Regions from separate parts of the Faecalimicrobium sp. JNUCC 81 genome, predicted to be linked through region 2. Evidence: riboswitches for the same ligand, from Rfam matches in the RefSeq annotation. Region 2 holds a riboswitch; each other region holds the start of a gene.
What was found. Region 2 has a riboswitch for cyclic di-GMP ahead of JNUCC81_RS19260 (hypothetical protein). Riboswitches for the same ligand answer to the same signal wherever they lie in the genome.
Positions count from the first base shown of each region.

Region 1: another riboswitch for cyclic di-GMP. It lies ahead of JNUCC81_RS10110 (NPCBM/NEW2 domain-containing protein); the one in region 2 lies ahead of JNUCC81_RS19260 (hypothetical protein).
Region 3: another riboswitch for cyclic di-GMP. It lies ahead of JNUCC81_RS18040 (EAL domain-containing protein); the one in region 2 lies ahead of JNUCC81_RS19260 (hypothetical protein).

Region 1 is NZ_CM132203.1:2,044,265-2,055,545, forward strand. Features, by position in the region: gene JNUCC81_RS10095 (patatin-like phospholipase family protein) at 1-109, shown strand, start outside; partial or broken gene JNUCC81_RS10100 (hypothetical protein) at 161-352, opposite strand; gene JNUCC81_RS10105 (hypothetical protein) at 575-1,024, opposite strand; gene JNUCC81_RS10110 (NPCBM/NEW2 domain-containing protein) at 1,373-8,224, opposite strand; cyclic di-GMP riboswitch class I at 8,386-8,469, opposite strand; gene JNUCC81_RS10115 (CPBP family intramembrane glutamic endopeptidase) at 8,653-9,414, opposite strand; gene pdxT (pyridoxal 5'-phosphate synthase glutaminase subunit PdxT) at 9,718-10,287, opposite strand; gene pdxS (pyridoxal 5'-phosphate synthase lyase subunit PdxS) at 10,289-11,167, opposite strand; gene JNUCC81_RS10130 (HAD family hydrolase) at 11,273-11,281, shown strand, end outside.
Region 2 is NZ_JBSJXY010000002.1:58,231-69,511, reverse strand. Features, by position in the region: gene JNUCC81_RS19340 (hypothetical protein) at 1-541, shown strand, start outside; gene JNUCC81_RS19335 (hypothetical protein) at 566-754, shown strand; gene JNUCC81_RS19330 (hypothetical protein) at 1,158-1,577, shown strand; gene JNUCC81_RS19325 (TIGR04104 family putative zinc finger protein) at 1,816-2,115, opposite strand; gene JNUCC81_RS19320 (hypothetical protein) at 2,354-2,578, shown strand; gene JNUCC81_RS19315 (hypothetical protein) at 2,523-2,807, shown strand; gene JNUCC81_RS19310 (SF0329 family protein) at 3,173-3,685, shown strand; gene JNUCC81_RS19305 (hypothetical protein) at 3,858-4,091, shown strand; gene JNUCC81_RS19300 (hypothetical protein) at 4,124-4,555, shown strand; gene JNUCC81_RS19295 (TIGR04104 family putative zinc finger protein) at 4,602-4,928, shown strand; gene JNUCC81_RS19290 (DUF3784 domain-containing protein) at 5,067-5,390, opposite strand; gene JNUCC81_RS19285 (hypothetical protein) at 5,433-5,744, opposite strand; gene JNUCC81_RS19280 (DUF975 family protein) at 6,181-6,813, shown strand; gene JNUCC81_RS19275 (HTH domain-containing protein) at 6,975-7,409, shown strand; gene JNUCC81_RS19270 (TIGR04104 family putative zinc finger protein) at 8,292-8,561, opposite strand; gene JNUCC81_RS19265 (hypothetical protein) at 8,648-8,899, opposite strand; cyclic di-GMP riboswitch class II at 9,802-9,885, shown strand; gene JNUCC81_RS19260 (hypothetical protein) at 9,951-11,281, shown strand, end outside.
Region 3 is NZ_CM132203.1:3,681,111-3,692,391, forward strand. Features, by position in the region: gene JNUCC81_RS18005 (FAD-dependent oxidoreductase) at 1-318, opposite strand, end outside; gene JNUCC81_RS18010 (LysR substrate-binding domain-containing protein) at 508-1,401, shown strand; gene JNUCC81_RS18015 (sigma-54 interaction domain-containing protein) at 1,463-3,526, opposite strand; gene JNUCC81_RS18020 (M24 family metallopeptidase) at 3,661-4,854, opposite strand; gene JNUCC81_RS18025 (AbgT family transporter) at 4,905-6,464, opposite strand; gene JNUCC81_RS18030 (MalY/PatB family protein) at 6,496-7,668, opposite strand; gene JNUCC81_RS18035 (metallophosphoesterase family protein) at 8,095-9,282, opposite strand; gene JNUCC81_RS18040 (EAL domain-containing protein) at 9,534-10,322, opposite strand; cyclic di-GMP riboswitch class II at 10,369-10,452, opposite strand; gene JNUCC81_RS18045 (TatD family hydrolase) at 10,575-11,281, opposite strand, start outside.

The DNA.
Region 1 (11,281 bases), on a different replicon from region 2:
GGTTGAAAAGGATAAAACTAAGCTCATTACTTTATATAATGATGGTTATAACGATGCAAAAGAAGCTTATGAAGATATATTAAATTTTATTAAAAAGATCACTTACTAAAATATAAAAGGATTACTAATGTTAAGTTTCCACTTAATATTACTAATCCTTTTATATTTTATTTATTTTTCTTTTTTTCCATTTACTCCATGCACTGCTCCAATCAATTTCATCAACTATCATTTCTATACTTGTAAGATCCCCTCCAATATGACTTCCACTGATAAGATACTCCGCACTTACATTATAAAGTTGACTTAGTAATTTTACCTTAACTAATTCAGGAACAGTTTGGTAAGTTTCCCATTTGCTTACAGTTTGTCTGGATACACTTAGTTTTTCAGCAACATCTTCTTGAGATAAAAAATATCAGCTTTTATAAAATATCCAAATACAATAAAAAATATAAATAATATAATTTATAAAACTAATCAAACAGAAAAGTACAAAAGAACTTCTCATATAGTTGGTAATTGGTAAAAAATAACTAAAAAAATGTGGTGGTTTTAGAACCACCACATTTTTTTAGTTATTTAATAAATTAAAATATATACCTACAGTTTTACTTAAGTCATATTCATCAACCTGGTTTCCATCTTCTTTATAAGGGTGCATGTACCTTACTTCAATTTCATAGTCTTCATACTCATATATTTTTTGAGTTACTCCAACTTCTTTTTCAAACTTGTTGCTAATTTCCTTGACATTTTCAGGAATAACCTTTTTAGCATAATCAATAGACTCATCCATAGATAACTCTTTAGGATTTGATTCACTACTATAAGAGCTTTCCTTAAACTTGTCTTTTAATTCTTGAATATTTTTATTTTCTTTTTCTGCATTTTTATCATTAGATTTTTCAACCTTAGTTGTTGAATTCCCATTTTCTAAATTTTTAGCTTTATCTTTTTCACTAGTACATCCAGTCATTCCTAATACTAATACAGCTATTAATATATAATTTTTTAACCCCAATGTTTTATCCCTACCCTTTCTAATATTCTTTTTATAGTATTTATAAATTCATGATCAGGTATAATTAAACTTATACGTTAACTTAAAATAATCTACAGTATATTAACATACTTAGCTTATATATCATCACCTCTATCCCACTATTTATAATACTTTATTAAGTATACTATAGACCAATATAGTTTTACATAGCAATGTTTTCCATGTCAAATGATATTATTGAAAAATAAACCCTAAACTATATAATTAAAAATAGTTCTTAAATCCACGATAAAAAAATAAGAAATATATTTTTTAAATAAAAAAGCATTACCATTTTATAATGATAATGCTTTTTTATTTAAAACTTTATTTAATTTGTAATTCTTCTATAAAGTAATTTAACTGCCACATTACAGACTTTATTTCTTCTTCACTCTTATTTCCATCTTCTATGCAATCTTTAGCTAATTTTTTACCAGCTTCAAAATTACTCCATCTTGCCTCAATATGAGTTGTTGCTCCCATCATATCTTTAGTAATAGTTTGGGTATGTTCTAACATTTTTCTAAGTTCTTTTATTTCTTCACTTTCAATACCTTCTCCATTAGGATTTGCAAAATGAAGTTTCGCTCCTCCCCAAGACGCATGGTCTGAACCGATTCCATTTTTACCATCAGTTACTACAAGTTTTAACTCTTTAGCTCCATTTATACCAACTTCTACATATTTTTGAGAATCTCTAGAGTTCATAACTCCGCTATCAAATTTCTTAGTTCCATCTACATAAACTTCAAAGCTTACTGAAGCAACTGTTCCAAACATTTGTCTATCTACACCTACATATGAACTAAAGTATGCGTAGTCTTTATCAGTTAAATCATATGTTATAGTTGAAGTTGCATGTGCTCCTATACCTTTTTCATATACTACTTCTGCTCCATTTTCATCTGTTAATCTTAAAGCTTTATCACTCATTGATTTATCTTTATTTGGAGTTTTGTAACTATTTTGAGTAGATTTCCAATCATAATCACTTAAGTACTTATAATCTTGCATGTTTACTACTGCTATAGTTCTAGTTTTACTTATTTCGTTACCATCACTGTCTGTAACTTTATATGTTATCGGATATTTTCCTGGTTTATTAAAATTAACTTTACCAGTTACTTCAACTTTTGAAGTTATATCTCCATCCTCTGCATCTAGTGCAACATAATTTTCATTTAAGTCTATTTTTTCACCTAATTTAGTTGCAACTGATTTTGGTATAACTAGTTTTGGCTTAGAGTTTGTAGTGTATAACTTAGTATCTGCCCATGAAGCAAAATCTCCAAGTCCTCCATCTCCTGCATCATTTGCTACTAATTTTAATTCTTTTACTCCGCTTACAGGTATATTTACAAATTCAGCTTTACTATCTTTTCTTATTGTATCTGAAGTATATACTTCTTTTCCGTCTGCAAATATCTTAAATATTATACTTGTTCTATTGTCATTATAGTTTTTGTCTGTACCTAGATATGTTGTAAAATGAGTGTAATCTCCATCTAAGTTATACACTATTTCTGCATTTGTGGCTGCTCCTATACCTTTATTAAACTCTTTTATTTGTCCATTTACATTAAGCTTTATTTTATTACTTGTATTTACTGCAAAATCTTTGTTTACATTTTTCCATCCAGATACTGCTGATTTCCAGCTAATATCACTTATGTATTTATCTTCACTATAAACTACGACTTTTCTTTCCTTTGTTACTATATTTTTATCACTATCTGTTACTTTATAAGTTATAGTATATTTTCCAGTTTTACTTGTAGTAAATCCATTGCTATTAACTTCAACTTTATTAGCTATATTTCCATCTTCTTGATCATTTGCAACTACACCTGACATTAAATCAAATTCACTATTTAATTTTACAAAAGTATTTTCTTCAACTTTTAAAGTTGGGAATTTAGCTTTTATTATTTCTTCAGCTTTATTTAAATCACTTTCAAACAATTTAAATGCAGGATGATTTTTAACCTCTTCTCTTAAAGCTGCTACTTTTTCTAATGTATTATATTTTTCTGTTATCTCAGTTTTACTATTATCAGTAAATAAATCATTACTTACTTTATCTGATAAAGTATCTTTTTTATAAAATGATACTTCACTTAAACTTGCCCAACCTTGATTAGCTTCAATGAATTTGAATTTAACTCTTCTTACATTATTCTTAGATATTTTAAATTCTACAATATCAGTATTACTTCCAGTATATTCACCTTTTCCTGACAATACAAAGTCGTCTCCTTGTGCCTCATCTGAAACATATATTTCAAATTTTCTAGCAAATCCTTTACCACCAGCATCTCTTCTAGCAGAATATGCCATTTTATCTATATCAGAATTTTGCCCTAAGTCAAATATAACTTCATTATTAAATGAGCTACTATTTGCTTTTCCTGTTTCCCAATGAGTATTTATGTTATTATCTATAGCCTTTGATATAACACTGCTACCATAATTTCCACCATTGTTACTTACAGATTTTACTGGTAATTTAAATTCTTTATTGTACTTAGCTAAATTATCAAATTGACTAAACTTAGATTTATTAACTGATAATTCTTCATATACCGTTATATATGATTTTTTCTCTACTGAGTTTTTATCACTATCAGTTACTTTATATACAACTTCAAATCTTCCAGTTTGTCCTTCTTTATAATTGTTAGATATTATTTCTATCTTCGAAGTCAAGTTTCCATCTTCAGCATCTTTTGCTATAATACCGCCCATAATGTCTACTTTATCTCCTAATTTATAAACCTTATCTTTAGCAGTTATAACTGGCTTTGAATTATTAGTAGTTAGTTTTGGATTAGCTATTATACCATGGTCTGAACTATTTCCATTTCCACCATCATGTATTTCTATAACTAATTCTTTTACATCTTTAACATCTACGTTTATATTTATCATATTGTCTACATGTTTTAAAACTGGTGTAGTAGCTAATGTTTTTCCATCTCCTACTATTTTAAATGTTATACTAGATTTATCTTGTGCTTGTAAGCCCATATCTACTCCAAGCAAAGCTTCAAATTTATCATAATCTTTACCAGATAAGTCATAGACTATTTTACCATTTGCATGTATTCCAAATCCTTTTTCAAATGTCTTTATGTCTCCATTTACTCTGCCTTTTATATTAGTATTTCTTCTTGGAGTACCATATTGAGTCTCTACAGATTTCCACTGAACATCTGATAAATAATCATAATTACTTACTACTTCAACTGCTACAACCTTTTCTGTAGTTATACCTGCATCTTCTAAAGTATATCTGACTTTATATAAACCTTTTTTAGCAGTATTTACGTTACTTTCAAATTTAACCTTAGAAGTTAAATCTTGTCCATTGTTACTATTTCCCTTAACATAATCCATAGGGTTAAATTCTTCATTTAATCTTAGAATTAATTTATCTTGTTGAACTTTTATACTTGGTGAGAATGAGTTTATAGCAACTTTATTTCCTGTTCCTAAGTTAAGGTCATAAGGTACAACTTCGTACTTAGAATTTTTGCTATGGTCTGCACTAGTATCTATAAAGCTATTGTTTGAAGTAAATCCTATTATTTCACCATCTTTGATTACTTCAAATCCTAGTAAATCTGATTTAGCATTATCTTTTACATTAAATGTTATCTTCGTTTTATTTTCAACTTGATTTAATGAAACTTCTAATACATTCTTATCAACAAATCCTTTTCCTTTATAATCAAATTTATTATCATTTAAATACCAAATTTTCTTACTTAGCTTTGGATACTTACTAGTTTCTTGTCTAGTCTCTTCGTTTACTTCAAATCCATGTCTTGCAAAATATCCACTTAAATCTTCTCCAATTGCTTCAGATGAGAATTTAATTAAGTATTGCATTTTTACATTAGTAGGATTTTCTTCCCCAAGGCTTACATTTCTTTCTCTGTATAATCTATTTAATTGTCCCCAATAACCTGGCTTGTACATTTCTAATTGCCAGTAAACTGCTAGATTCTCGAAGAATCCACCTTCAGTATATTTATTAGAACTTTCACTTAATACATTTTTGTAAACATGAGAGTCATATGGTATTCTCTTATCTAATTTATTATAGTATCCAGACATATACATAGGTAGCATATTGTTTGTTACTTCACCAAATACTCTTGCTCCTACATCCATTCTATGTCCTATTTCATGAGTTAACCCCCAAGATCCGCCTCTATCTTCAAAAGGAACTAATAAACTCGCCATCACATCACCTTGGACACCTATATGTCCTGATGCTGCATACATATATCCAAATGGTTGAGCAAGTCTTACATTATCTCTTATATATTTAGGATCATTTTTTATGCTACTTCCATCTAAAGCATAGTATTTAAATAATTCTTTCATATGAGTATTATAAGATTTTATAGTATCTAAAGGATTTACACCTTGCTCTATGTAAGCTTGATATGCACCTGTTGCAGTACCTGTCCAGAATATGTGGTCACTTACAAATTCAAATGTATCTATTACTTCTCTGTCCAATACATTAGGGTTTTTCTTTTTATCTTCATCAATTTTCTTTTTATATTCTATTAAGGACTTTTTAAATTCTTCTATATTAGTATCTTTTGTTACAAATGGGAATTTTTGTCCTCCAACAAATCTTATTACTGGTGCCTTAGGCTGTTGCTCAGGTGTATAAGGATTTACAATATATATTGGTCCACCTTTAGTTACATCATGCTTGTACCAATCATCTTTTGGTATTTCTGGTACCGTTATAACATTTTTGCCTGGATGAAGACTTAAAGTTCTTCCCCAAGTTGACCAACTTCCCTCTTGTTGTGAGAAGAATATTTGAGGTAGAGGTTTATTAGGATCTGCATCTACATAAACAGTTAATTTTTCGCCTGGCTTTGCTAATACTCCTGTTGGTTGATTGTTATTTCCAAATCCAAATTTTAAATTCTTGTCTGCATGTTGTACCATATCTCCATGTTGTTCTGCTACAACTACTTTTGTAGTTTCTAAGTTTCCTTGAACTATGTCTTTTGCAGTATTTATATCTACTTTAAATAATTCTTCTAATGGATGTCCTTTTACTTCATTTTCTAGAGCACTTAATTTTTCTAATGTGTTGAAGTTTTCTGCTACTTCATTCATTAATCCATTTGTAAATAAAGATTTCATTTTATCATAAACTTTGTCTTCTTTATATAACCTTAAGTCTCCAATTGAAGCCCAGCTGTCTTGAACATTATCAAATACAAACTTTAATCTTTTTACTTTCGTTGGATTAAATTGTACTTCTAATAAATCACTTGTGACTGTATACTCTCCAGTAGTTATCTTACTAAAGTTATCTCCCTTTGTTGTTGGTGAAACATATATACTAAAGTTTTTAGCAAATCCTTTACCACCATTTCTACTTTTATATACTAATCTATTTAAAACTTGAGCTTCTTTTAAAGTTAAGTTTACTTCATTTTTAAATGAATCAGAGTTTGGTCTTCCTGTTTCCCAATGTGTATTTATATCTTCATCAACTGCAAATTTTAATGCTGATCCCCCGTATTGACCGCCGTTATTCGATATATTTGCTATTTTTTCACTACCTATTCTAAACGCTTTATCATACTCATTTATATGAGACGTGTAAAAAGGTGTAAATTTACTTATAATTGCATTAGTAGATGTTACTTCCCCTTGTTGTACTAATTCTATAGCATTTAGTAAATTTTCTTTATAATCTTCATAAAATGGATGACTTTTAGCTTCTTCTTCTAATGCTTTTATTTTTTCAACAGTATTAAATTCATCTCCAATTTGACTCATCGCAGAATCTTTAAATAGTCTATCCATTTTTTCGCTTAATTTATCTTGAGTGTATAACCCAAACTCAGCTGCACAAGCCCAGTTTTCATATCCTTTTTTAAATACAAATTTAACCCTTTTAAACTCTGTTGGATTAAATCTTATTTCAATAGAATTTTGAGTTATTTGTGATGTTCCACTAGATACTAAGTCAAAAGTGTCACCTTTAGATGTTGTTGAAGCGTATATATCGAATGCTTCAGCAAATCCTCTATTTGAACCACGAGGTGCAGTATATACTATTCTATTTAATTTAGTTAATTCACTTAATTCCATTACAACTTCATTTGTAAAACTTGAAGAATTTTGCTTAGCAGAATGCCATTTAGTCTGTGGATTTCCATCTATTGCTCTAGATATTGCATTTTCTGCATAACTTCCACCATTAGCAGTTATCGATACTATCTTATTAGAAGGTAGTTTGTAAATTTCATTATATGCTGGAAGTAAGTCACTGTTTATATCTTTAAACTTAGATACTTTTGCATCAGTATAACTAACTTCTTTTTTATCAACAATTAACTTAGCATTATCTATATCTTCTTTAAAATCCTCGTATAGTGGATGATTTTTAACGTCTGATTCTAAAGCAATTATTTTTTCTATACTATTAAATTCTTCACTAACTTGATTCTTAGAGCTATTTGTAAATAAGCTTTTCATTTTATCACTTATTTCATCTGCTTTATAAAACATAAATTCTGATGCTGATGCCCACTCTTGATTAGCTTTTTTAAATTTGAATTTTATTCTTTTAAATTCAGTTGAATTGAACTTAATCTCTACTATATCTCCGCTAGATCCTTTATACTCTCCACTAGTTACTAGTTTAAAGTCATCGCCTTCATTTGTAAGAGAAGTATATATTTCAACTTCTTGAGCAAAACCTTTACCTTTTGCCGATACTTGTCTTGCCGCATATACGATTCTGTTTAAGTTAGTTACTTCATTTAACCCAACTACTACTTCATTTGTGAATTCTGAGCTATTTGGTTTTCCAGTTTCCCAGTGTGTCTTTAGATTTCCATCTATAGATTTCTCAATGTTGTCACTTCCATATTTCCCACCATTGTTAGTTATAGATGTTATGTTTGAGTTGTCCATTTTGAATACTTCATTATAAGCATTTAATTTATCATTATTATATAAATCAAATTTACTTATAGTAGCTTTCTTAACTTCATTTTCAGATGAAATTTCTAATTTTGAAGTGTTGCTGTTCGGTATCTCACTTGCTAAAACTTCTATTGTTGTAGCTGAGAAATTAGTGATTATCGCTGCCATAGTTACGGCTGCTATTTTTTTTCTGTGCATATTTTACCTCCTGATTAGTTTTATAACCCTCAGAAGTACATTAAAAAAGCTACTCAAAAAGAGTAGCCTTGTATATTACCTAATAAATTTAATATTTTCACAATAAACAAAAGTAATAATATTAATTAACTAAGCTTAAAAACAAAAAGTATAATGTACTCTTTGGCAACTGGCTGACATAGTTATAAACCTTAGTCCCTATAGCTTTGCGTCCCCAGATTTCCCTAGGTTTGCCTATTTAATTTTATTTTAAAATTATTTTCATTATTATTATACATTTTTTTCCATCATTTGCATAGTATAAATTTTCATTTAATTTTGATTAATCAGACTTAATCGATTTTTTATCAACTTTTAGAATTCTTAGCTTCTATATCTGATTATAAATTCTAGTTTCTTTAAAATTAATAATTTATAATATTATTTTTTCATAATTTTTCTTGAAATATATAAAATATTATAATTGCAGTAATTAATGTAAAAATAGATGTAATTAAATTTGAATCTACTGAAACATAAAATACATAAAAACAAGCATTGTCTATTGCATGAAGAAGTATACACAACCAAATACTTTTTGTTTTATAAAATAACGGAGTCATTATAAATGATGTAGCAATACAACTTATAGCAAATGGTATAAACATAAGTTTTTGTTGATGTGAACCTACAACAAACCACATTGGAATATGCCAAATTGACCAAACAAATCCAAGTACTAAAGTAGCTATAGTTGGAGAAAATCTTTCTAGAAGCCTCGGTAATAGAAATCCACGCCATCCAATTTCTTCAAGTCCTCCTCCAATAATTGCAAAAGGTACAATAAAAATAATTAAGCTAAGTGGATATCGTAGCATCAATAAATTGTTGCCTTGAGTTTTAAAAGCTATATATGCAGATGCCCATAATATAATTGGAGCAAAAATAGTGTATAAATACATAATCGGCTTTTGTTTTATATTTATTATAGATTTTAAAAATAATTTAAATTCATTAGTTTTATTATAGTATCTTTTAAATGTAATAAATGCTGCAATAGAAGGTGAATATCCTGCAATACCATAAATTATCATAAAAATAGGTGTCCCGAAAGTTAATATATTAAATTGTGTTGTTATTATCGATATTGTATAAAAAATCATACTTATGGTGATTAATGAAATCGTGTAAAACTTCAATTCCTTATTCATATATTACCCTCCTTATCTACCTATATTTTTTGTACTATATATAAATTTATTATGCCACTACTATTAATATTACTTGCATAAAAATAAAGCCTATTATATTTAATTATTGTAGGCTTTATAATAATCTCAAATTTGTATATTTTAAATTAATTTATGATAATTTTTTAAACTCTTTTACTATTTTAGCTGAGTTAACGTTGACTTAAAATAACGTAATATTTATAGATTGTAAAGATAGGTTTTACATAAAAAAGCTATGACTTCATGGTCATAGCTTTTTACTTATAGCTATTTTAGTAATATCTAATTTCTTTTTTTAACCATATCTAAAAAATACTTATGAACTCTTAAATCATCAGTTAATTCAGGATGAAAAGATGTAACTAGCATATTATTTTCTTTTGCTGCTACTATCTTTCCATTAACTTTTGATAGTACTTCTACTTTAGCACCTACATTTTTAATATAAGGCGCTCTTATAAATACCATAGGAATATTATCTCCTATGTAATTTACTTTTTCTTCTGTATTAAAACTTCCTAATTGTCTTCCATATCCATTTCTTACAACCTCTATATCCATTGTACCAATATGTACATCATCATTTTTAATCTCTTTAGCAAGTAAAATCATACCTGCACAAGTTCCCCATACAGGAGTTTTACTTAAAATTTTTTCTTTTAATGTAACATGTAAATCAAGTGTTTTAAGTAATTTTCCTATTGCTGTACTTTCCCCACCAGGTATAATAATCCCATCAATATTTTCAAAATCTTCTTTATTTCTAATCTCTATAGATTCTGTACCTAATTTTTTTAACATATTTATATGCTCTCTATAAGCACCTTGCATTGCTAATACCCCTATATTCATATTACCATCCTCTAACTGCTAACTTTTCTTCATTTGCTAAGCTACTTACAGATATTCCACTCATAGCATCACCTAAATCTTCTGATATCTCAGCTAGTTTTTTAGGATTATTGTAATGTGTAACTGCCTTAACTATAGCCTCTGCTCTCTTCTCAGGATCATCTGATTTAAATACACCAGATCCTACAAATACACCATCGCATCCAAGTTGCATCATTAAAGCTGCATCTGCTGGAGTCGCAATTCCTCCTGCTGCAAAGTTAACTACTGGCAATTTACCATTTTCGTGAACATATTTTATTAAATCATATGGAGCACCCATTTCCTTAGAAATATTCATAAGCTCTTCTTCTCCCATAGATACCACTTTTCTTATATCGGATATCATAGTTCTCATATGTGTAACTGCTTCAACTACATCTCCTGTTCCAGCTTCACCTTTAGTTCTTATCATTGCACAACCTTCACCTATTCTTCTTAGAGCTTCTCCTAAATTTCTAGCTCCACATACAAAAGGAACATTAAACTTAGATTTATCAATATGATATATATTATCTGCTGGAGTTAATACTTCACTCTCATCTATAAAATCTACTTCTAAAGCTTCAAGTATTTGTGCTTCTACAAAATGTCCTATTCTAACCTTTGCCATTACTGGTATACTTACCGCTTCTTGAATTTCTTTAATCATTTTAGGGTCTGACATTCTTGCTACCCCACCATCTTTTCTTATATCTGATGGGACTCTTTCTAAAGCCATTACTGAACAAGCTCCTGCTTTCTCTGCTATTATTGCTTCAGCTGGATTTGTAACATCCATTATTACTCCACCCTTTAACATTTGTGCTAAATTTTTATTTAATCCATATCTACTATTCATACAAAATTCCCCCTACCTTTAAATTTTTACTTTAACAATAAAAATAGTAGTACAATTTATACGTATTATCAATTAATATCTTCTGAAATACTTGTTTAAACTCAATTGTATCCA
Region 2 (11,281 bases):
TAGAAACTTTGATGGTTCTGAAGAGCAAATGATTAAAGCAAGTGCTAATTGTTCAGTATCTAGAAGTAAAGGAAGTTTTTATTATGACAAGACTAATAAAGCTACAAATCTAGTTGTAAACTATTCATTTAAATGGAATGGAGTTCCAAGTTTTAGAGGTACAGATATAATGGCAGTATCTAACGGTGAATTTATGTATTTTCATAATAATTCATATTTAACAGTTTCTTATTCAGATATATCTAATTCAGGAGCAAGTTCATCTAGAAAAATACTAGCATCATTAGATGGTTCTGGAAATACAGGTGCATCTTTTAAATTCAAAACATTAGGAAACAATGGTTTATCTTTTGCTAGATCAGGATCTGGTAAAGCGTATTTACATAAAAAGGCTAATATAACTCAAGTTGGAGTTGGAGTAAAATATGGACATTCTACAGTAACTTTTTCTCCAGGTGTTTCATTTCCAGCAGGAGTAAGTATTGGATTTAGCAAAAATGTTCAATCTATAGGACCAAATCCTATAATTTGTTATAGATAATTTAAATAAATATAAGGTGATAAAATGAAATTTTTTGTATGTGGTATTTTTACAATTTTGATAGGGTATATATTATCAAATTTATTTTCAGGAGTAGGTACAAGTATTGCTGAAATGACATATGTTAATGCATGTACTAATGCAGTATTATTTCTATCAGGAATAATATCTTTTTGGGGATATTTAATACTAGATAGTATTAAAAAAAAATAAGGCTTAAATTAAGCCTTATTTTTTTTAAGTTATTTATAAAGGAAGGTTTTTATTTGTGATTAAAGATTGTAAAATATGTGGGAAACATTATAGCATATGGGAAAAGTACAGTATTTGGTCAAAGTATAGATTTGATAATTTTAGGTGTAAGTCTTGTGGATCAGAATATAAAATTAAAAAAATAACGAGTTGTATGTTTTAATTTTTTAATTTTGGTACTTGGTTAAACTTTATTATGCTTATAATATTGAATTTAATGTTACATGTTATAACACCATTTCTATTATTCTATGAACAAGATTTTAATTTTAATAAAATACATAAAAAATGCAATTAATACAAATATAAATTAAATTTCTAATGACTTTATTATAATAATCATGAGAGGAGATGTTAAAATATATTGAAAAAAAAATATATATACTCAATGATTTTAGTTATATTAAGTTTTTCATTAGTATATTTGTATTATAGTAATACAAATAATAATTTAAAAGAAAATAAAACTATTAAATCTTCAGAAGATGATATAACAATGGGAGAAATAGAAGAAATTTTTCAAAAATATTTAGATGAAAACAATATAAATATTAAATTTGGAACTCAAGAATATTTTGATTATATAATAAGACAAGAACTCGAACCAGAAAATAAAGATGAAAAATTGGAAAAACATCCAAAATACAAATTAATAGATATGTATTTTGCAGAATACATTGTAGCAGTTCAAAATGGAGATTTAAATAATCCTATATCAATTTCTCGTTTTAAAAATAGAACAATAGGAAATATAAAAAATATGAATAGAGTTAATGGGATGTAGAAAAAAATAAGGATTAAATTAAGCCTTATTTTTTTCTATAAAATTATCTAACCATAACTTTGATTTTTTAGTATTAATAAAATGATTTTTAAATTCATTTGCTAAATTAGTTGATTTATAGACGCTTTTTTATCACCATTTGTAAAAAAAGTAGTAAATCAATTAACAAATAAAAAAATAATAAACAATAAAAATAACTATATTTAATAATATTAAATATAGTTATTTTTATTGTTTATTATTTAATTTTTATATATTTATTCCATTTATGAGGGAATATATCAAATAATAATATCGCTAAAATAGCAATAATAATATAAATCAAAGTTTCTAATATAAAATTATCGATATCAATATAATCATATATAAACATACCTAAAAAAATAATCAAAACATAATATCCCCCCCTGCATAAATTATTCTCCTTCTCATATAATGAATTACATTTCGGACACTTCAAGGATAAATTAAAACTAAAAATAGTTTTTAATCTATCAAGGTATGTAAATTCATGATTACACTCTATACAGTTTTTCATATATATCTATACCTCCTAATATAACTTTATTATTATTATACAGGTTATATATTTTTACAAAGTAATTATCTAAAAAATATTCAAATTTCAATTTTACAAAATAAGAGTATAGTTTTATACAATGTGACATACAACCTTGTTTGAATATTTTAGATATATCACTCACTTTCTTTTTTTGAGTAAATCTTCAACTATAGATGTATAATATATTTAAATATTATCTAATCAGGGGGGCATTATGAAATTCAAGCAAAAATTAATATATATTTTATTGATATTATTGATATATTTTATTTTTCCACTTATAAAAATTCCATATAGTTTTAATTCTATTTCTAATTTAAATGATGAAATAATTAATAAATCAAATAAAATAAAAGTTATATATGCAGAGCCTAAAACATCAATTGAAGAAAGCTTCGAAATTAATAAAGACAAATTTAATAGTCAACCAATTATCTAATTATAAATTAATAAAGGCTAAACCAAGTAATAAAGAATATAAGGAAATTGATTCATTACCTGTATTTACAATTTCTTTATATGATAAATATTCAAATGAAGAGATTTATTCCATCTTTATACAAGGAAATAAATATATATCTATTTCCAATAATTCAATAGTATTTGAAAGATATAAATTATTTGAGAAAAAATTAGATGATAATTTTTTTGATATGATTAAAAAATAAGGTTTACATTTTATTAACTAGCCGAGAACACTCGCGTCTTTAGACATGAGATGAATTGGCTATTTTTTTGATAGATGCATATATTAATATTTTATAAATGTGAGGAAACTATATGATTAACAATATGGAACTAATGATTTTTGTACCAATTGAATTTATTTTGATTTTAATACTTACTTTTTTATATTTAATATATTTGTATTTTAAATATTGATTTATAGAATCTTTTTTATTTATTAAGATAATTTTTTATAAAAGTAAAGGGTTTATTAAATTTCTCAAAGAAAGTTTAAATTATAAGATGCAAGATATATTATCTATGGCATTATATGAGTATAAGAATAATGCATAGGGGTGAATTGATCTTGATTTGGAGCAAACAAAAACAAATTCTAAAAAATAATTTGTGTGATTCGTTAAGAGAGAGAATAGATTTTAATATTATTAAATATAGAAAGTCACATGACTCTTTAGGAAGAGCTGTTATAACTTTAAATAAAGACGAAATATGTAGTATGGCAACAATCGTTTTAGATAGAGAGCATTTTCATGTAGTCGGCTTTAGATTAGATAATGAAAGCTTTGAAGACTATATAAAAAGAGATTCAGAGGGATATAAGATTGTAAATGAAAATGGATACTTTAGTGAATTTGATTTTTATGAAGCAATAAATATATATTTAAATATATCAATAGAAGATGCTATGAAATCAGAAAATATATTAGTTAGAGCATTAGCAATGTTAGACAAAAGATTAGGAAAAAGGAGACTAAAAAATATATATGAAAATATAGAAAAAGAGAATGATTTAGTAAAGAAATTTTATAATATAAGAATTGAATCAGACAATATGATATTAAAGAAAAATGTAGAATAAATGAAATCAATACAAACATAGATAAAGTGAAAGTAAACAAATAATTAATTTATATAGAATTAAAAAAGTTTAATAAATAAAGTTTCATTGATTAGAACATTTGATAATTCTATATCTATGAATGAGATAAAAAATAACATTGAAAATTATAATTAAAAAGGAGTTATTGACTATGAAGAAAACGAATCAATGCATGAAATGTAATTCTGAAAAAATTGTTAGTTGTAAAAATAAAATAGTAAATCTTAGTAATGGTGTAAATATAAATGCTTTTAAAACGGCTATTGCTACAAAATATATATGTTGTGATTGTGGATATTTTGAAGAATACTTTGATGATTTAAGTGACTTAGAATCTATTTTTAATAAATTTTATAAAAGGAGAAATACAAATTATCAAAAATAAAGGTAAAATATAAATAATAAAGAGGAGAAAATATGAAGAAAAGATTGATGTTACTTGTAGGTTTTACATTTATAATAATGATTTTATTTTTCTTTATAAAGATTAATACTAAGATAGTTTCTAATGAAGAATTAAATAAAAAAATTATCTTTGAAATAGAGTCAAAAAAAGAATTAGATTTTTCTAAAGTAGCAAACTTTGATTGGGATACTATGATGATTTTTCATCCATATTCAGATATAAATTCTAAATTTAAGGATGTAAATATAGATAATTCAATTAATACTAGAGATGACATAAATACGATAGTATTTATAAAAAATAATAAGATTGTAGAAATGGTAAATATAGATATAAAATATGATTTTGATAAATACATAAAAAATAAAAAAATAGAGAATAAACATTCTAAATTTAAAGTTAAGGATGAGGAAGATGATTATTATACACTATATTTAGAATAATATAAATTAAAGATAGATGTTTTATATTAAAGGAAGGTTTTTATTTATGATTAAAGATTGTAAAATATGTGGGAAACATTATAGCATATGGGAAAAGTACAGTATTTGGTCAAAGTATAGATTTGATAATTTTAGGTGTAAGTCTTGTGGATCAGAATATAAAATAAAAAAAAATAATGAGTTGTATGTTTTTATTTATTATTTATTAGTAGGTTTTATATTAATAAATATATTTATAGAGTTTTTTAATTTTGGTACTTGGTTAAACTTTATTATGTTTATAATACTGAATTTAATGTTACATGTTATAACACCATTTCTATTATTCTATGAACAAGATTTTAATTTTAATAAAATAAATAAAAATACATAAAAATGCAATTAATACAAATATAAATAAAGTTTCATAATAAATGAAAAAATAAAAAAGAGTGTATTTAGAGAAATATAGTAATTTCAACAGAGACACTCTTTTTTATGAAAAACTATTCTCTAAATGCAAATTTTAAGGCTAGTTTATTTTATACTTATCAAATATTTTATAACTTAAACTAGTATTTTTTGAAAAATATATCCCAAAAATTATAAAAGAAACCAAAAAACACCAATCAGAAATCAGGATACAACCAATTCCTCCAAATAGCCATATTATGCCACATTTAAAAAAAGTAGTTCTGAAATCTTTAATAAGTTTTGATTCATTATAGTTTTTTCTCTGCTCTTTAGGTATACAGTTATATCCACCTATTAAAAACCATGCTTTATTTTTAAATATCAAAAATATAAACGCTACTATAAAAAATATGATAGCCATTGTTAAAGAACCTAAATACAAGTTAAATTCCCCCCTTAGATTTAATAAATTTTATTGAACAATTTAATCTTCTAATTTTGCATATTTATAAATTCTATAGTATACACCTAATTCAGTTGCAACACCAAGTAATATCATTGTAATTACAATAATATATTGATAATTATTTTCTAATACGTAGTTTATACCAGCGATTGATATTAAGCATATTCCGAGCATCATTATATGAGAACTCATGATATCTGCAACTTTATCATTATCATATTTTTTTAAATTCACCCAACATATAAGGCTACCGAGTTTATATTTTCTAATCATCCATCCTGACACAAGACCTAAAATACCTACGATTAAAATTATTATACTTTCTAGCATATTTATAACCCTCCTTAATAAAAATAATATAAGTAAATTATACTATTTTTCAAAAGAATACATAATAATAGTGATTGAATTACGGAGATATTTACATAAGTTACAGAATAAAAGTAAGTTTTCATTAAAAAATATTTCTTGTCATTTAAAAGTAAATTTAATAGATGGTCACGTATAAAGAATAAATTGATTTATAGACACTTTTTTCTTAATTAGTTTTATATAAAAAGGTGTTTGGGTTTAAAGACACAATACATACTATCTATGGCATTATATAAGTATGTGGAAAATAATAAATACTGATTGTTTAAAATTGTAAAAAGACATTGAAGTATTTAATTTATATCACTAATAGATATTTATAAGTAAATGGTATGTCTTTCTTTTTGCTTATATAAAAAGTTTAAATTAAAAATACTTATTAAGGAGTTAATTTATGATTTGTAGGGCTGAATTAAAAGAAAATACACTAAGGCAGTTAAAAGATAATTGGTGGAGAGTAATATTAATTTGTTTAACATATACAATAATTTCCGAATTAAAAAACTTCGATTATGCTTTAGAACAAAATATAAATGTAGTAAATATCGTATTTATTATAATATCTGGACCATTTCAGTTAGGATTTAGTAAATTTATACTGAATTTTATAGAAGACAGATCAAGTGCAAGCTTTAAAGATTTATTTTATGGGTTTACTAGTATAAAGATTTTTATTAAATCGATGGTTATAAATTTTATAATAGGATTTGGTGCTATTATAGGGATGATGTTACTAATAATTCCAGGGATAATATGGTTGCTTATGTTTTCGCAGATATACTTTATTTTAGTGGAGAATCCTAAAATAAGTATAATGGAATGTTTAATAGAAAGTTGTGAACTTATGAATGGATTTAAATCAGAGTTATTCATATTACATTTGAGTTTTATAGGATGGGCTATAGTTTCTTTAATTACCTTTGGAATAGGGTTTTTATGGTATGTTCCATATTACGAGGTTACATTAGGCAATTTTTATGTGAAGTTAAAAGAAATAAATGAAAATAAATATCTTGATGAATATTAAAAATGTATAACTATGTTCATTGGTGATTAGTTCCAAATATATAAGAAGAACTATTCTTAAAAAACGTATTTCAAGAGTAGGATTAAAATATCTATTAAAATCAACTTATTTGAATTTTAATTAATAAAAATACGAAATCTAAAGGTGAAGGGGTGTATTAAATGGAAGTAACAAAAATAGATAATATTTATATCCAAAATTTATTAGATAAACTAGTAAATGAACATGGCATGAGTTCAGAATTATTATCTAATTTATTGAATGTAGATATTGAGGTAATAAAAAATTATAAAGAATCTGAAAAGGATCTATTTTCAGATTTTGATAAATTTAATTTATTTACAACACAGATTTTAATGTTGGAGCAAATCAGTTTAAATAAACCTGATTTTAAGTTAAGAACTTATTTGTATATTTTAATAGATGGATATAAGTTAACAACCAAATCAATTGCTAAATTTGCTAATGTAGATGAACAATTACTTGTAGATTTTATTAATGATAAAGAGATTTCTATAGATGTTAAGTATAATCTTAGCTCAACTGTTATGTCTTTATTAATGATATTTAAGAAAATAGAGCCAAAATTTAATTAATTCTTAAAACACATTTAAAAATAAAATCAAAACCCTTAGAATCCATTTATTTTGGATTTTAAATGCTTTGATTTTATTTTTAATACTAACTATACTTTAAAGTAAAATTTAAAGATAACTAGTAAAAAAGCCCTTAGAATCCATTTATTCGGATTCTAAGGGCTTTAACTTTATTAAAAACATCTAATTGTCCTCTAAAGTGAATTTTTAATATTAATTAGTCTTTATTTTGGTAGCATAGTTAAAAAAATATAAAATAGTAGCAATAAGTGAACTAATAAAAGTTATATAAAAACCATAATGAGCTGTTCTAAAACTTATGACTATATCTAATTTACCTGTTATTGTAAGTATATGCCATGTTAAAAATAAGTAAAGACAATTAATAGGTATTAATGTCAAAGATATAAGAGTAAATAATCTTAATAACATAGAATTATTTTTTAGTCGTAATAGAATTAATGATGCAATAAAACTAATGACCATAATTGGTGAGCTAAAAAACCATAAAATTCCATTAGTATAATCTACGTTTTTATCAAAGAAAAACCAAGGTAAAAAGATACCTAGAACACTTACAATTAGTAAAAAAAATATCAATTTTTTTGTATTAAACATTTTATTTTTCAACCCCTTTTATAAATGTGTATATTATAGAAATTATAACAAACAATAATTTAAAAAATTATTATTTAAGAAATATATATAAACTTATTTAAATATATCTAGTAAAAAAGCCATTAGAATCCATTTATTTAGATTCTAATGGCTTTAACTTTATTAAAAATACCTAACTGTCCTTTAAAGTGAAATTTTAAGAATTGTTAAAGAAAATTTTGATTTGTAGACACTTTTTTATCAATTAATTTTTTTATATCTTTGTCATTTATGAGGTATAAAGTTAAATAAAAGTACTATTGGAACTGCTATTATCATATACAAAATAAAATTTAAAGTTGGATTTTCTAAACCTACTCTACCTCGCACTATAAAAAATATAAGTACAATTGAACTATAATATATCAGTGAATAAATAGTATTCTTTTCTTTATATAATGCATTGCAATTTTTACATTTTAATTTACTAAAAAATGAACCTTTTAATCTATCACTAAGTGTAAATTTATAATTACATTCAGTACAGTTTTTCATAAAATTTCCTCCGCTTAACTTTATTTTAAATATAAGTATTATATAAAGTAAAATTTAAGTAATAGTTGAATTTTTTATTCTTAAATTTAATCATTTTTATTATTTAGAAAATATTGATAAAATAATGAACTAAATCCTCCTATTACAGATAATATTGATCCTATTATTCTAATATTTGCTGTTGTAGATTCGATAATCCACTCATATGTAGAAGTATCCATTGTTCCACCTATTAATTTAATAGCAATTTCTCCCAACGTATAGCCAAACAAAGGAGATACTAATATTAAAATTAATCCTATTATAAATAGATTAGTTTTAATATTTTTATTTTCCATACAAATATCCTCCTAATTTTAATTATAAATTTTTTATATTCATCAAAGTATTCATTTTTTCTTTTCTTTTATTTTTTCTCTTATCTTAACAAATAATAAGTACTATGCTTATAACTATAATAATAAGTGGTGCCGCTATATCAAGTAGAAAGTCTATAATGAGGCATCGATAATAACTCCTGTTCCATACGCTAGCATCTCAGCCGCACCCTGCATCTTCTACTATTCTGATCTTCTATTTTCCATATACTAATATAATGACATAGATAATATATTTTATATATTAAAGTTATAACTTTCATAAAAAATATACTAAATTATTTTCGAATATATCCATACCAATTTCTTTCAAATTATATATAACTTAGTTTATTTTTCTTTTAAATTTGAACTTTTCTTTACTAACTACTGTCTTTAAACTAAATACACTAATTTATATTTAAAAAAGATACAAGGTAAAACAATATATAGATAGAAAATGTATAAATTTATCAGTATTTACATATTATTTCATTTCATTTTATAACATTTTACTTTAAAATGATATATTATGATAAGAAAATATATTATTTGACAAAAAATATATTTTTTTCTATTAAACTCAGTGATATATATTTGATATTAATGTAAGTATTATAAATATAAGCTTAAGTTATATATCTAAATAAATACAAAGTCAAACCTTTGTTGCTAATAATATAACAATTTAAATAATCGATATTTAGTAAAAAGATAGAAAATATAAAACTTCAAATGATAAATTAAATTTAAACATCTTATAAATTACATTGTTATTTGTAGAAATAAGGAAATAGGGGGAGGGAGTTTGTATCGAAGAATTTATCTATCCAATTTTACGATAATAGAATTTAATTTAAACTAACACATATTAGCATCCAAATTTAAATAATAGATACTTTGAGATGTATTCTGTATGTGGTCACCTAGAATACATGGAGTTAGTGGTGAAACCGGCTATGTAAAAATTATCTTATCGTACTTATTAAAAATAAGTAGGATAAATATATCATAAAAAGAGAGGGGATGTAATGTGAGAAATAAACAAAATAAACTATTTTGTACTATTTTACTTATAGTTTCTATTTTAAGTAACTCTATTAGTTATTCATTTGCTAATACATTAAAAGATGCATCAAAAACTATTGATTCTGAGATAATTTCTACAGATGTAGTAAATGAAAGTAATTCTGAAAAAAATGATACTACTGATACAGTAGAAGAAAAAAATTTGGATAATAAAAATAAAGAACTAGAGGATATCAAAGATGAAAAAAATGATATGGATCATTCTATAAATATATCTAATAATTCAGATAGTACGAATAAGGATAAATTATTAAGTGTATCAAAAGCGACACTTACAACACGCTTTAATATGTCAGAAGTAGTATCTAAAAATAAATTTATATATGAATTAGAGTATAATATTGATTCATCAAATAAGCCTTTAAAGCTAAAGATAAATATTCCTTTTAATTTAGTAAATATTATATCTAGCTCTAGCAATGATGATATATTAGATAAAGAAATAACTGATGAAGGTATTGTATATACAATAAAAAAAGGTGATAATTTATCAAATAAAATTACTCTAAATTTAGAGTTTAATGACAATACTTCTGATAATACTAATTTACAACTTAAATCTAATATAATTAGTGAGTCTGGTTCAATTATAACTACTAATAGTAGCCCAAGTATAAAATTGATAAAGCCTCTTAAGAAATTTAGTATTACTACTAATAAAAGTATTTTAAAACCAAATGAAGAATTTGAGTATAGAATAAGTTATGAAATGGATAATATAGGGCAACAAGAAACATCTATAAAAGTAACGATACCTTCTGAACTAGAAGTTATCGAATTTAAAAATAAGGAAGCGAATGAAAATATAATTGATGAAACTTATGAAAATGGGACAATCATTTATAAACTAAAAACAAATAGTTCTAGGACAATAATAAAAGATAATTTAAAAATAAATGTAAAATTTAAAAATGCTTTACCAGATACTTCTACTGCATCTGTGCATGCATCCATAAATTATCCTTCAGAGTATACTATTTCAAGCATACCAGTTATATTTAGAAATTCAAAGTTAAGTATATCAGCATCGAAGCTAACTGTAACAGAAAATGATAATTATTCTTATAGTTATAATATACAATATAAAATACTTGGGAACGCAACTGATTCTTCAAGCATTCATATTGAGTTTAATGAAAATATAAAGTTCAAAGAAAACTCAATTATTTTAGGCGATGAAATAGAAAGTGTGAATTATTTAAATAATAAACTAATAATAAAATTAAAACATTCTGTAAGTGATATTACCGGAAGTATAAAAATTCCAGTTGAATT
Region 3 (11,281 bases), on a different replicon from region 2:
AGTTTCAGTATATTCTTTTCCGGTTATTACATCTACTACCTTAACTGATTTATTTTCTCTATCTATAGAAATAACCTCATTATGTACTCTTGCATCTATTCTATATTGTTTAAAGAATTTTTCTGGGTGCATAAGTACTAAATCTTCATGACTTTCTACTGTTCCACTTAAATGGTATGGTAAGCAACAGTTAGAAAATGAAACATGAGGACCTTTTTCAAACATAATTATTTTATCATTTTCGCCTAATCTTCTTAATCTTGCTGCAGCTGATGCTCCACCTGCAACTCCCCCTACTATTAATATCTTTTTGCTCACAGTAACATCTCCCTTAATACTAGTATTTTAATAATTTTATTTTACTATATATATAATTTGCTATGTAATAAGGATTGGTTATAGCTAGATAGAGGTTGCTTATACCTTAGATTCTTGCTTATATTAATTTGACTAGCATATCAAAGTAAAATATAATATTTTTATTATAATATTGTAGGATGTGATTACATGAATCTTGACCACTTACGTTCATTTTATATGACTGCTAAGTATAAAAGTATCTCCAAATCAGCTAAAGAACTACATTTAACTCAACCTGGCTTAAGTATGCAAATACAAAATCTAGAAAATGAAATAGGTGTAAACTTATTAGAAAGAAGCTATAGAGGGGTAGAACTTACTGAAGAAGGGAAAATAGTTTTTGATTACGCTGATAAAATGTTATCTTTAGAAGATAATTTACAGATTCATCTTAAAAATTTACAAGGTAAGAGACAACCTCTATTAATAGGTTCTTGTAAAAGCATTGGCGAATATGCACTACCTTGCAGTATATATACATTTAAACAAATCTATGAAGACATAGAAATATCTCTTGAATTAAATAATTCTGATACAGTAATAAATGAATTAAAAGAAAAACATATAAATATTGGAATAATACAAGAGTCTAATATTGATAATGAGATTATTTCAATACCTATACTATCTGACAGATTGGTTTTAGTAGGTGGATATGATCAAGACATAGATAAAGTTACACTAGATGAACTATTAAGTTTACAACTTATTTTAAGAGAAGAAGGTTCTGCAACTAGAAATATTTTAAAAAATTATTTTAAAAGTAGTAATTTAGATTTTGAAAATTTAAATGTTATTTATTCTCTTAATTCCCAAGAAGCTATTAAAAATTCTATTTCTCTACAAAAATGTTTTTCATTTTTGCCTGAAGTCTCTATAAGACAAGAACTTAGATCTTCTAATTTAAAAAAGATTGATGTAAGTGGATTTAATATAGAATTTAATTATTATATTGCTTATCGAAAGAACTATACATTGACTAAATATGAAAAAATTTTTATAGATTTTTTATCATCTCCAAAGAGATGTTTTTGCTATTAAATTAATATAAATTTTATAAGGGTATATTTGAATATGAAAGTTTTCAAATATACCCTTAATTTTATAAGTTTTCTACTAATTTTATACCTTCCATAAGCATCTTAGTTCCGCCTCTGCCTTTAGAAATTGATATTAAATTAATACTTTCTAGTTTTGTAAGTATTGTTCTAACTTCTTGTTCTGAAAGATTAATTCCATATTTTTTTGATTTATCAGATATAGCTTTACGCCCTATCGATAGACTATTTTTATGAGCTTCACTTATTGATTTTAATACAAATAAGTACTCTTCTATTCGGTTTCCAGAAATTCTTTTTAATTGTTCTAATTCAGATACAGCTTTTATATTTTCTACATTATTATCCGATTTTCGTCTCTCTTTAAATGAAACTGGCAAATCTTCTTTTTTTATTAGTTCATCTCCTATATAGCAAAAATATTCTACATAATTTCTAAGTTCTCTTATATTGCCTTCCCAATTGTGATTTTTAAACATTATCATAACTTCTTTTGAAAGTTTAAAATTACCACCAAACTCATTCATAGCCTTATCAATTAATAAGAATATATCTTCTCCTCTATCTCTAAGGGGAGGTAATTCTATAGGTAGTGTACATAGCCTATAATATAAATCTTTTCTAAATTTACCTTTATCAACTAAATCAGAAATTTTTTCATTTGTTGCTGCAATTATTCTTACATCTACATTTATTAGTTTATCCCCACCTAATCTCATTACTTCTTTTTCTTGAAGAACTCTAAGTAACTTTATCTGAAGCATAGGGCTCATAGCTTCTATCTCATCTAAAAATAATGTACCCTTATGTGCAAATTCAAACAGCCCTAGCTTTCCACCTTTTTTAGCTCCTGTAAAAGCTCCATCATTATATCCAAATAATTCACTTTCAAGTAAATTATCAGGTATAGCTCCACAGTTTATAGCTAAAAAGGGATACTCACTTCTTTTAGATTCATTATGTATTGCGTTGGCAAAAAGTTCTTTCCCTGTCCCACTTTCACCAGTTATTACTATTGATGCATTTGATGTTGCCATTTTTTCAGCTAGATTTTTAGTTTTTTCAATAATTGCAGATTTACCTAAAATATCATCAAAGGTATATTTTGCATAATGACCTTTATTAGATAATTGAGCTCTCATTTTAAGCTGTTTATTTTCTTCTTCCATAAATTTTTGTAAAATAACAAAAGCTCCCATATATTTATCCATTCTTATAACAGGTCTCACGGATATAACTATATCGACATTATTTATTTTTATTAGTTTATGATTTATTTCTTTCATATTTATTTTAAAATCTTCAAATGGTATCTCTTTTAAGCATTCCTTAGCATTTTGCCCTATTATATCTTTGCATTCAAGACCAATTATTGATCTTGCTTTTTTGTTATAGGCATAAATGTTATTGTTCTCATCAACTCCGATTACACCCAGTTCTAGAATTTCTAGAAGAATATAGAAGTTACTTTCAAGATATATAGATTTATTAAACAAATGATCTATACTATAATTTGACCTAGGTAAACTTTGAAAATATTTCTTGAAATTTTCCATCTCTAAATAGCTCTCTAGATTTAACTTAAGTGCAATTTCAACGATTGTATTTATAGATAAAACTCTATCACCTATATCAATTATTTCTTTATTAAAATTATTAGTATATCTAGTTTCTCCTGGTGTTATAACTATATCATAATTAGGCAAATAATCATCACTTGAATCATATGGAATAAATTTAATTTGATTTATACCTAAATCCGTTAAATGAGCAATAGTTTCTATAGACATTCTTGGCGTTATATTTACAACTAATGCCTTTGTACCATCTGGAACTGATTTTAGTTTTTCTAGACTTTCTTTAGCTATAGTTCTTTCTATTATAACCGTATCATTTTGTTTAGATAATTTAGACTTGGCTATAACATCTCCTCTAAAAGAACAAGTAGTAACTACGTATAAATCATGATTTACCTTATCAAATCTTTGTTTTTCTCCTACCCACATAGTATCTAACTCTATTGTATCTCCAAACAAATTAGATAAAATTTTTTCATAAAATAAAGCTGCTTCTTTATCATAAGTTACTATACATACTTTTTTCTTCATAAATGCCCTTTCTATAATTAAAATATAATTTTATTATACCTTACCCATTTACATAGGTTCAATGTGATACTTCTTCCAAAATAAAAGTAAAAGGGTTCATATATAAACTATATGAACCCTTTCAAACTTTACTATTACTTGCAATTATTTTTATTTAGCCAATGAGGAGTAATTGGAGTTAATACCTCACATCCATCTTTAGTAACTAAAATCATATCTTCTATATTAAACCCACCAAATCCTGTCATATAAAATGGTGTCTCTATACAAATAACCATACCTTCTTCTAGTTCTCTATTTTCATTTATTGAAACAAATGGAGCATCTGCAGTTTGAGGTCCCATACTTATACTATGTCCTAAATGCCCTCTTTCATAGAACTTATAATCTGCCTTAACATGATTAAATCCTATTTTAAATAATTCATTAAAAGTTAGACCTGGCTTTATAGCTTCTATCATTAACCTTTGTGCTTCACAAAGCTTTTCCTTTATTTCATATGCTATAGGATGTGCATCTCCTACAATCCAAGTTCTAGAAAAATCTGTTGTATAAAAATTAGTATCTCCATTTACACCACCATCAAATTTTACTATGTCTCCATTTTGTATTTTTCTATCTATAGACCTACAAAGTCTTCCTGAGTTTTTACCAGCGCAGAAAGAAGACCATCCACTTGGTAAACATATACCCGATTCCATTACCTTTTCACAATAAATATCAAATAGTTCTCTTTCAGTTCTTCCTATCTCTACAAATTGACTTGTATAATTTAATGCTTCATCTGCAACTCTTGCAAGCTTTCTGAAATATTCTATCTCATCATCTTCTTTTACTGATCTAGACTCTAAAAACAAATTAGATATATTAACAAATTTAGCTTCTGGTAATCTTTCTTCTAGTGATTTGTAATAGTTAACAGGTAAATAATCTAACTCTAATCCTACTGTTTTGTTTTGTAGTCCAAGTTCTTCTATTGTCTCAACAACAACATCTAAAGATGTAACAAATCTAGGGTTTAATTCTACTTCTTCATTAGCAATTACTTGTTCAAGAGTTTTTGCTCCAACCCATGTACTATATTTCTTAACATCACAATCCATGTAATCTGAAAAAGCCTCTGATTCAAAATCCATTCCTATCGCTACTGGCTTAGTATCTTCGTTATTATCTAAAATTACCACTGCAAAGTGTGGTTGTCTAGATACTGTGTGTTGATGTGAAGAATATGCTGTTATATAAGTAAAATTCTCTGGAGAATTTACTATAGCACCATCTATATTATACTTTTTAAGTATTTTTTTTATTTTACTAGTCTTTGGTTTCATGATAATCTCTTCCTTTTTTTATATGGTTTAATTTATTTTAAAATTAAATACTACATAGGATAGAATAATGGTGCTCCTGGACCTAATGGTAAATTTAAGAAGTACCATACTATAAATAATACTATCCATCCTAATAAAAATGCTATTGAGTAAGGTACCATAGTAGTTATTAATGTCCCTACTCCAGCTTTTTTGTCGTACTTTTGACAGAATGCAACTATTAATGCGAAAAATGGCATTAATGGTGCTATAACGTTTGTACAAGAGTCACCTATTCTATAAACAACTTGTGTTAATTCTGGAGATAACCCTATTCTCATAAACATCGGTACAAATATAGGAGCCATTAAAACCCATTTAGCAGAATCAACTGCTATAAATATATTTATTATCGCAGTTAACACTATGAAACATATTATTAATGGTAAACCTACAAATCCTGTCTTTTCTAAAATTTGAGCTCCGTTAACAGATATTATTGTTCCAAGATTTGAATAGTCAAAGTACTTTATAAATTGACCTGCAAAGAATATAAGAACCAAAAATCCCGTTATTCCTCCTATACCTTTGACCATTAACTCTATTATATCTTTATCATTTTTAACTACCTTTGCTCCTATTCCGTAAAACATTCCTGGTACTAAGAATACTCCACCCATTATAGGGATTATACTGCTCATAAATGGAGAACTTAAAACGCCCCCTGTTTCTGTATCTCTTAACACCCCATTTTCAGGAATTACTAAAACTAATATAAGTACAACATATAATAACAGTGATATTAACGCAAATTTCATTCCTCTTTTTTCTAGATCAGTTATATCATTAACTACTTTCTCTTCTTCTTTAGCTTTATACTCACCTAATCTTGGTTCAACTATTTTTTCAGTTACATAAGTAGCAACTGCTGTTATTAAAAATGTTGATACTACCATGAAGAACCAATTTGAAGTTGGCTGAACTAAATAATTAGGGTCCAACATATGAGCTGCTTCAGTAGATATACCAGCGAACATTGGATCATTACTACCTATTAGTAAGTTTGCACTCCATCCTCCAGAGACCCCGGCAAATGCTGCTGCTAGACCTGCTATTGGATGTCTTCCAAAACTCATAAATATTATTGCTCCTAATGGAACTAATACAACGTAACCTGTAGATGATGCTATATTTGATACAATACCTAATAATACAACCATTGCTGTTACGTATTTTCTTGGAGTTACTTTCGCTATTTTTCTTAATCCTGCTGATAAGAATCCTGTTCCTTCTGCAACACCAACACATAAAATTACCACAAACACTGGTCCTAATGGGAAGAATCCTGTAAAGTTACTAATTACATTAGTAAACATAAATCTTATACCATCTGGCGATAGTAAGCTTTGAGCTGTTACAGTGTTCTTAACAATTTCTCCTGTTGCAGTATCTACCGCATCATAGGAAACACTTACACCCATATTACCCATGATTGCTGATACTGCTATTACTAAAGCACTTAATATTATAAATATTGTAGCAGGATGAGGAAGAGAGTTACCCACTCTCTCCACTGTATCTAGCGATCGTAGTACAAAACTTTTCTTTTGTTTTTTCATTCCAGCTTGCATTTTAATCCCCCTAATTAATTTTTTATTTTATTTAAAGACCAAGAACCGCTTCTTTTAGCTGATTCATTGCTTTTTCTAATAATAATCTTGAACAAGCAACATTAAGCCTCATATATCCTTCGCCACCTTCTCCGAAGCTTCTTCCGTCATTTAGCCCTAATTTGGCTTTATTTATAAAGAAATCAACTAAATCATCTCCATCTAACCCTAAATCCTTACAGTCAAGCCACATTAAATATGTACAATTGGGTCTATTTGGCTTTATTTGAGGTATATTTTCTTTACAGAAATTAATAATGTAATCTATATTTCCTTCTAAATATACAAGTAATTGTTCTAACCATTCTTCTCCATGTTCATATGCTGCCATGTTAGATACTAAACTAAAACAATTATTTCTCTTAGAATCTAATCTTCCTTGAACATCTTCATACTTTTCTTTTAACTCAATATTTGGGAATACTGTTGTTGATACTTGTAATCCAGCTAAGTTAAAAGTTTTTGTTGCTGATATACAAGTCATAGTATTTCTTGCAAACTCTTCTGATATAGAAGCCATTGGTATATGCTTATTTCCCCAAAGCATTAAGTCTGAATGTATTTCATCAGATATAACCATAACTCCATTATCTAGGCAAATTTTTCCTACTTTAGTTAACTCCTCTTTTGTCCAAACTCTACCTACTGGATTGTGTGGATTACAAATTATTAAATACTTTGCACCCTGTTTAGCTTTTTCTTCTAAATCATCAAAATCTATATAATAATCTCCATCTATTAAATTAAGAGGGTTATATAATAACTCTCCTCCCCAATCTTCAACTGCTGTGAAAAATTCTGAGTACACAGGTGGCTGTACAATAACCTTTTCCCCTCTTCCTAAAAATTCTCTCATAAAGTGGCACATCATAGGCATTACACCTGTTGAATGAGACATATATTTTATATCTATATCCCAGTTATTCTTTTTCTTTTGCCACTCTTTTACTAATTCGAAATATCTTTCTGGTCTTGATGTATATCCAAACATACCTTGATTAGCTCTATATATCATAGCATCTATTATTGGTTGAGCTGTTTTTAAATCCATATCTGCTATCCAAAGCGGTATTATATCTTTCCTTCCAAATTTATTTGCTGCTTCATCATGTTTTGCCGAATAGTTTTTGCTACGATCCATTATTGGATTAAAATCGTAAATCATAACTATACCTCCTTAAAATTTTTTATACTATTGTTTTAAGCAATATGTATGCCAAATTTACATCTATGAAAACATTTTCATTTTATTGTATAATAAATTACACTCTTATACAATACAACAATGTTAATATTTAAACATTATGCGACATCTTTCTATAATTTAGTATATTAAAATTATTTTTTTACAATAATTGGATATTATTATAGCTAGAATATTTCAACCATTTTATGGAAATTGGTTGTTTTATATGGTTGATTTTTAGGTTACTTAATAACCATTTCAGTGTAGATACCCTTAAAATAAGATAATTATATCTAGTATTAATTTAAACATAAAAAAGCTGACTTATATTTAATATAGAAGCCAGCTTTTTTATGTTTAATTACACTTTTTTATTTTCCTTAAAAATATAATAAAAATATTATTTTAATAAAAATCTATCGTTATAGTTTCATTATTAGATATATTCTTAAAAAAATTAATATCATTTTTATTTAAATTATTTATAATAATTTCATATCCATTATGTTCACATATGAAATAAGGATCTACATCATTTTCTTTATAAAAATAAATGCTAAACCATTTTAATTTATTTTTATTTAAATAACCACTTATTAAAAGATTTACTATATTTTTATCTTTTTTTACTTTAAAAAATATTTGGTTATGATTTGAGTTAATTTCAGTTTCCTCTTCTTCTAATACATTCAACTTTGACCTTATTTCACTAATTACTTCTAAGTCATCATTAAAACAAGACAATTGAATAACGTCACTTTCTTTAATCAATTTTTCAACTATTAAAGGGAAAAATGACCAATCTATAGGGATTATATCTGTATCATATTTAGAACTTATATAAACATCATAGATATCCTTTTTTATTTTATTAGTATATATATTACAATAAGGATCTGGAACATTATCATGTACACATTGTTCAACTACTTCATATGCATCATGTTTTAAATTTTTAAAATAAATACTTTCTTCATCCTTATTAATGTCTATTAAAGCAAATTTAATAGTATTATTACTTAAAGAACTTATAGCTCCAGGTTTTATTATTTTATAATTTTCGTGATTTTCTAAACATTCAAGATGATTATCTGCGATTAATAGATAATCATGACTATTTATATTTAATATTTGTTCTTTTTTTGAAAACTTCTCAATAGAATTTTCTGTTATTATAGTTGTTAAACTATTACCTCCAAAGGAGTCTGAGTGTTCATAATTTGAATGTATCATAAAAATTTTTTTACCAAATAACTCAATTGACTTAGATAATGGTAATTCTTTAATTTTACTTAATTTATCATTTCCCAATTTTTCTAATGTCCATAATTCATGTGATTCTTCTTCATCAAAGAACAAACAATCATCATGATTATAATTGATTAATTCATATTCTTTATTACCCATAATATTTATAAATCTTTTGTCATTCATAACTATATCAAATACTTCGCATGGATTAGGCCCATCTTGAACAAAATCACCAAGATTTAAAATATAATCTATATCATATTTTTCTTCTATATATTTTAAGAATTTTCTTAGTGAATGAATATTAGAATGAATATCAGAAATAATGCATATTTGACCCATATAATATAGTTCCTCCTTTTCTGATTAAAAATACCTTATCATTATATAAGAATAATATTTTTATATATTTTTACAATATATAGTGTGTAAATGGTTATTTCTTAGACCTAAATGGTTATTTGAAAAATTTTAAAATTATTTTTAAATTATAGATATTTAAATATACTTACCTTTTATACCATAAAAAATAGCACTTATTTAGTAAATAAGCGCTATTTCTTATTAGAATAATTATCTAAATTTTTTATGTATTACATCATTATCATTTCTGTATATTTTTTAAATGATACTGGACGTGAGTAAAGATATCCCTGACCATAATCTATTCCAAGATTCATAGCTATATTATGATCATCTTGTGTTTCTATTCCTTCTATAACTACTTTACATCCTAAGCTTTTTCCCATATCAACAATTCCTCTTAAGACTTTAAGCTTTTTTTCTTTATTATCATTAGGCTTTGGTAAAAACTCTCTAGGTATTTTTATTTCAACAAAATTAATATTACATAATCTATAATAAGAAGAATATCCTGTTCCAAAATCGTCTATTGATATCTTATAACCTTTTTCATCTAATTTATTTATTGTTTCTATAATTCCTTCATATTCATTTATAGGGTCTGTTTCTAGTATTTCAAGTATTATTTGTTCTGGGTTAATTGAATATTTCTTTGTTATTCCTAATATGTCCTCATATATAGAAGGACTCTTTAATGTATTTATAGATATATTTATAGAATATGTGTTATAAATACAGTTACTTTTTATTATATCCTTACACATTTTTTCAAATACATGTATATCAAACTCATATTCTTTATCTAAATCTCTTATTATTTCTATAAATTCTAGTGGAGGTACTAACCCAAACTTGGGATTATACCATCTACTTAAAATCTCCCATGATATTATATTTCTATTTATTATATCGACTTTAGGCTGATATACTATGCTAAATCCAGGCTTATCATTAGATAAGATATCTTCTCTTATTGCCCAATATTTTTCTTCAAATTTATTTATATTCAAAGGCCCCATATTCCCTCCCATTATTTTATATAAAAAAAGACTAAAAACATCAGTAGATATTTTTAGCCGGTTGTACCAATAACTCCACATATTCTAGGTACCCATATACAGAATATGCTTCAAAGTATCTAACTATATATTAAACCCTATATGGTATATATGTCTATTCATTTATATGCATTTCTGTTTTTTTATAAAAATATGTTTCATATATAAAAAAAGCACATAAAATCTAGTTAGATTTTATGTGCTTTTTATAATTTATTTATTTATACCAAAGAATTTCTTAGCATTTTCTTTTGTAGCTTCACATACTTCTTCATAAGATATACCTTTTTCTTGTGCTATCTTATCTGCAACAAATTGAACTAATGATGGGTCATTTCTTTTGCCCCTATGCGGCTCTGGTGCCATATAGGGAGAGTCTGTTTCTATTAATAAATACTCTAGAGGTATTTCTCTTACTACCTCCCTAGTTTTTTTATTATTTTTGAAAGTTACAGTTCCTGGTATAGAAATATAACAACCCATTTTTATATATTCCTTAGCTAATTCTACATTTCCACTATAACAGTGTAGCACACATCCTATTTCAGGATTTTTAGTATTTTTGATTATTTCAAAAGTATCTCCATGTGCATCTCTATCATGTATTATTATAGGTAATTTTAATTCATTAGCTAACTCTATTTGCTTTTTAAACCACTCTTTTTGTACTTCTCTAGGAGAGTTATCGTAATAATAATCAAGCCCTATTTCTCCTATTGCTACTACTTTATCATTTTCAGTAGCTAATTTTCTTAAAGTTTCTATTGCAGTATCATCAAGTTCACCAACATCATGTGGGTGAACTCCTACAGCTGCATATATAAAATCATATTTCTTTGAAAGTTCAATAGCGCTTATTGATGTTTCTATATCTGCCCCCGGATTTACTACTAAATCAACATTTTTCTCTCTTAAAGACT